2 regions of the Roseibium alexandrii DFL-11 genome follow, and region 1 is predicted to be linked to the other one. Evidence: predicted binding sites of a transcription regulator. Region 1 holds the regulator's gene; the other holds the start of a gene.
What was found. Region 1 encodes HrcA, which represses chaperone genes, less so after heat shock. Its sites were predicted from a motif close to GTTAGCACTCNCNNNNNGNGAGTGCTAAC; they were not measured.
Positions count from the first base shown of each region.

Region 2: a site for HrcA is predicted at 1,240-1,268, ahead of groES (co-chaperone GroES). Genes of this name have one in related genera too.

Region 1 is NZ_CM011002.1:3,798,154-3,800,552, reverse strand. It holds gene SADFL11_RS17385 (HesA/MoeB/ThiF family protein) at 1-808, opposite strand, end outside; gene hrcA (heat-inducible transcriptional repressor HrcA) at 874-1,968, opposite strand; gene rph (ribonuclease PH) at 2,115-2,399, shown strand, end outside.
Region 2 is NZ_CM011002.1:2,927,091-2,929,489, forward strand. It holds gene SADFL11_RS13530 (sigma-54 dependent transcriptional regulator) at 1-382, shown strand, start outside; gene SADFL11_RS13535 (hypothetical protein) at 492-1,067, shown strand; gene groES (co-chaperone GroES) at 1,370-1,657, shown strand; gene groL (chaperonin GroEL) at 1,715-2,399, shown strand, end outside.

The DNA of each region.
Region 1 (2,399 bases):
ATCCCTCTTCCAGCAGTTCGGCCCAGGCTTTCGGATTGTCGCCATTGAGCGGGTTTTTGGGCGAGCGTTTGTAGCGGATGGTTTCCATCCGGAAGGCCTTCGCATCAAACATCATCAGCCGGCCAGTGAGCCCCTCGCCTGTACCGGTGAGTTCCTTCAACACTTCCATGGCCTGCATGGTGCCGAGAATTCCTGTCAGTGCACCAAGAACACCAGCCTGTTCGCAAGTCGGCAACAATCCGGCCCGGGGCTTTTGAGGGAAGAGGCAGCGATAGGTCGGATTGGCAGCGCCATCTTCTCCGTTCTCGAAAGGCCGCAAGGTGGTGATGGAGCCATCAAACTGGCCAACAGCCGCGGTGACCAGCGGTTTCTTGGCAAAAAAACAGGCGTCCGACACCAAATAGCGCGTGTCGAAGTTGTCTGATCCATCGACCACCAGATCAAAGGCGGAAATCAGTTGCAAAGCGTTTTGGCCTGTGATCCGGAACGGAAACGGTTTCACCTCGACATTCGGATTGAGCCTTGCAATCGCTTCTGCTGCGCTCGCAACCTTCGGCTCGCCCAGTTGGTTGGTATCGTGGATCACCTGCCGCTGCAGATTGGACAGAGAGACGGCGTCGTCATCCACGATGCCAAGCGTCCCGACCCCGGCGGCGGCAAGATACTGCAAGACTGGCGCGCCCAGCCCGCCGGCGCCAATCACCAGAACCTTCGCGGCTTTCAGTTTCTGCTGACCGGCCCCGCCGATGTCCTGAAGGACAATATGGCGGGCGTAGCGTTCCAGTTCAGCGGGCGACAATGACTGCATATTGAGGAGGCCTGTCCTTCGAATTCTTTGCTTAGATGGGGGCAAATAATGGTTTCGATCAAGCGCTAGCCTAGAATTCGGCTGACAAGCCGCGCTGTGTAGTCGACCATTGGAATGACTCTCGAATAGTTCAATCGGGTCGGCCCGATAACGCCAAGCGCGCCGACGATCCGCTGATTGCTGTCCCGGTAGGGCGAGACCACCAGGGAGGATCCGGACAAGGAAAAGAGATTGTTCTCCGATCCGATAAATATCCGGACACCTTCCCCTTTTTCGGCAAGTCCTAGGAGCTGAATGAGATCCTTCTTGTTCTCGAGATCGTCGAACAAAAGCTTGATCCGCTCCAGATCCTCGGCCGCATCCAGGTCGGATAACAGATTGGACCGGCCGCGGACAATCAGCGTACCGGGGTCTGCGACACCGTCTTCCCCGGTCCAGACGGCGAGGCCGGCATCAATGACTTTTTGACTGAGTTGATTCAGCTCGGCCTGATCCGCCGCGCGCACTTTTTCAAGCTCAGCCCGGATCTCGCTGATCGTGCGCCCTTGAATCATCGAGTTTAGATAGTTCGAGGCCTCGACGAGCGCGGAGGATGGTAGATCAGGTGGCAGCTCGACGACCCGGTTTTCGACCGATCCATCTTCTCCAACCAGAATGGCGAGGGCCTTCAGCGGTTCAATGCGGACAAACTCAATGTGCTTCAGCCGCATGTCGGACTTGTGCGTCAGCACAACTCCGGCACCCATCGAAAGGCCTGACAGCAATTGGCTCGCCTCTGTCAGGACTTGTTCCGCCGAATTGGCCTGTTGGGAAGCCTTGACCTGAATATCTATCTGGCGGCGTTCGTCCTGGGTCAGATCGCCGACCTCAAGAAGCGCGTCGACAAAAAACCTTAGGCCTATTTCTGTTGGAAGGCGTCCGGCGCTGGTATGCGGCGAATGCAGGAGGCCCATGTGCTCCAGATCCGACATCACATTGCGGATCGAGGCTGGCGATAGAGAAATGTTGGGGTTGCGCGAAATGTTGCGCGAGCCGACAGGCTCTCCGGTATCAAGATAGGATTCCACGATCGAGCGGAAGATTTCCCGGGATCTTCTGTCGAGGTCGCTGAGGCTCAAGGTGTTTGTCTCCGTCACGGTCACCAAAAACGCGTTGATCAAACGCTCATATCTTCAAGATATAGGCGCAAAACGGTCCAATGGTGAAGCTTGGCCTTTACGGCGCCGGGAAATGGGGTCTAAAAGGCCGTGAACAAACGAGGCGAACCTTTGAGTTTTGCCTTGATAACGGGTTGAAAGGGAGAGCCATGCGTCCGTCAAAACGCGCTGCCGATGAACTTCGTGCTGTCACGCTGGAGCGTGGCGTATCCAAACATGCCGAGGGCTCGTGCCTGGTGAAGTTTGGCGATACGCATGTCCTGTGCACGGCAAGCCTGGAAGAGCGTGTCCCGCCGTGGCTGCGCGGCCAGAACAAGGGCTGGGTCACCGCCGAATACGGCATGCTGCCACGTGCCACCGGCAGCCGGATGCGCCGTGAGGCGAGCGCTGGCAAACAGTCCGGCCGCACTCAGGAAATCCAGCGCCTCATTGGC
Region 2 (2,399 bases), 870 kb from region 1:
CCGCGGTTTTGACGCAGATGCAGAAGCACGGATTGTCTCCTACGGCTGGCCGGGAAATGTCCGCCAGCTGGAGAACACGATCCGTCAGATTGTCGTTATGAATGACGGCGCTGCCGTTACTCATGACATGCTGCCTCTGGTCATTCGTGATGCGCAATCGCGCCCGAACGGCATCATCGACCTGTCGCGCGAACGGTCTCGCGTGGCTCCTGCCAGCCGGCCATTCGGTGCGATTGAACCTCTTTGGGCTCAAGAGCGCCGCATTATCGAAGATGCACTCGATGCGTTTGATGGGAACATAGCCATGGCCGCTGCGGCACTGGAGATCAGCCCGTCGACAATCTATCGCAAAAAACAATCCTGGTCCGCACGCAGCCTTTAACCGGCTATATTTACCGCAACGCACACATTTCCTTGTTTCTTGGCGGCGCTCGGTCTATATCGGCAAAATCGCTAAGAAAAGACAAGATCTAAGGGCGGCGGGGATTTACATGACGAAGCAGGCGAGCCGATTTAAGCTTGGGCGGAATTCCACTTCTCTTGCATTGGTGTTCGGGATATTCGCGGCGGCGGGCTCCGCTGTTGCTCAATCTCCTGACTACAAGGCTCCCTCCCCGGCATTCGCGGAAGCGTTGGCAGCTTTCGATGCAGCGTGGATGTCAGGCGGGCTTGCTTATTCAACTGTGACCTTCACAGACGGTCCCGGCAGCGGATATGGGAAGTATACCGCAACAGAAAACAATGTGTTTTCAGCCGGTGACACAATTGCTCTTTATGCCGAGCCTGTCGGCTACGCATTCGATCAGTCGCAAGACGGTTACACCTACAAACTTGCCGCAAGCTACCGCCTAATCAACCCATCAGGTCAGGTCTTGAGCGAACAATCTGATTTTGCTGAGTTCACCGGCACCACTCGGTCCAAGCAGCGCCAGCTTTCGGCCAGCTTGTCCTTTCAGTTCGATGGCCTTCCAGCCGGCGACTATGAACTCGAAACCAGTTTTGTGGATCAAATCGGCAATCAGACGGCCGGCTTCAAGCTTCCATTTACAATTCAGGCCGCCAACTGATCCGCAACTGCAAGGCAGCTCACAGCGCCCGAGTATCGACCACGCTGAACGCGCAGCTGGACGCAGGGATATCCAAGCGTTAACAGTGGCGTACCGATGTACCGGATCCGGTCAGAAAAACTTCTTTCCGCCATTGACAAGCCCTTCTCCGATACATAAATCCTTGGGCGTTGTTAGCACTCGCCACTAGGGAGTGCTAACCGCGGATGGGAGGGGCAATTTCTCCTATTCTCAGTAACCCAATAATCATGTCTCGCGTGCTGCCTATTGCGTGGGGCGCGCTCATGAGAGGAAACAATCTTATGGCATTTCGTCCACTTCACGACCGTGTCGTAGTTCGCCGCGTCGACTCCGAAGAGAAGACCGCTGGTGGCATCATCATCCCGGATACCGCTAAGGAAAAGCCGCAAGAAGGCGAAATCGTTGCAGTTGGCAACGGTGCGCGTGACGACAGCGGCAACGTTGTTGCTCTCGACGTCAAAGCAGGCGACCGCGTTCTGTTCGGCAAATGGTCCGGCACTGAAGTCAAAATCGACGGTGAAGACCTCCTGATCATGAAGGAATCCGACATCATGGGCGTGATCGCTTAATTCAGCGAACCGCTTTTTGATCTCAATCGCAAATTCCAGAAAAAGTGAGACGACTACATGTCTGCTAAAGAAGTAAAATTCTCGTCTGACGCACGTGAGAAAATGCTCCGTGGCGTCGACACCCTCGCAAACGCCGTTAAAGTAACTCTCGGCCCGAAAGGCCGTAACGTCGTTCTCGACAAAGCCTTCGGTGCGCCGCGGATCACCAAAGACGGTGTTTCCGTTGCCAAGGAAATCGAACTTGAAGACAAGTTCGAAAACATGGGCGCACAGATGGTGCGCGAAGTGGCTTCCAAAACCAACGACATCGCTGGTGACGGCACAACCACTGCAACTGTTCTGGCGCAGGCTATCGTAAAGGAAGGCGCCAAGGCTGTTGCTGCTGGCATGAACCCGATGGACCTGAAGCGCGGCGTCGACCTTGCTGCTTCTGCTGCTGTCAAGGCTCTGGAAGCTGCTTCCAAGCCAATCACCACTTCTGAAGAAGTTGCCCAGGTCGGAACGATCTCCGCAAACGGCGACGAGCAGGTCGGTAAAGACATTGCTGAAGCCATGCAGAAAGTTGGCAACGAAGGTGTGATCACCGTCGAAGAAGCCAAGTCTCTGGAAACCGAGCTGGAAGTCGTTGAAGGCATGCAGTTCGACCGTGGTTACCTGTCTCCGTACTTCGTGACCAACGCTGACAAGATGCTGGCAGACCTCGAAAAGCCGTTCATCCTGCTGCATGAGAAAAAACTCTCCA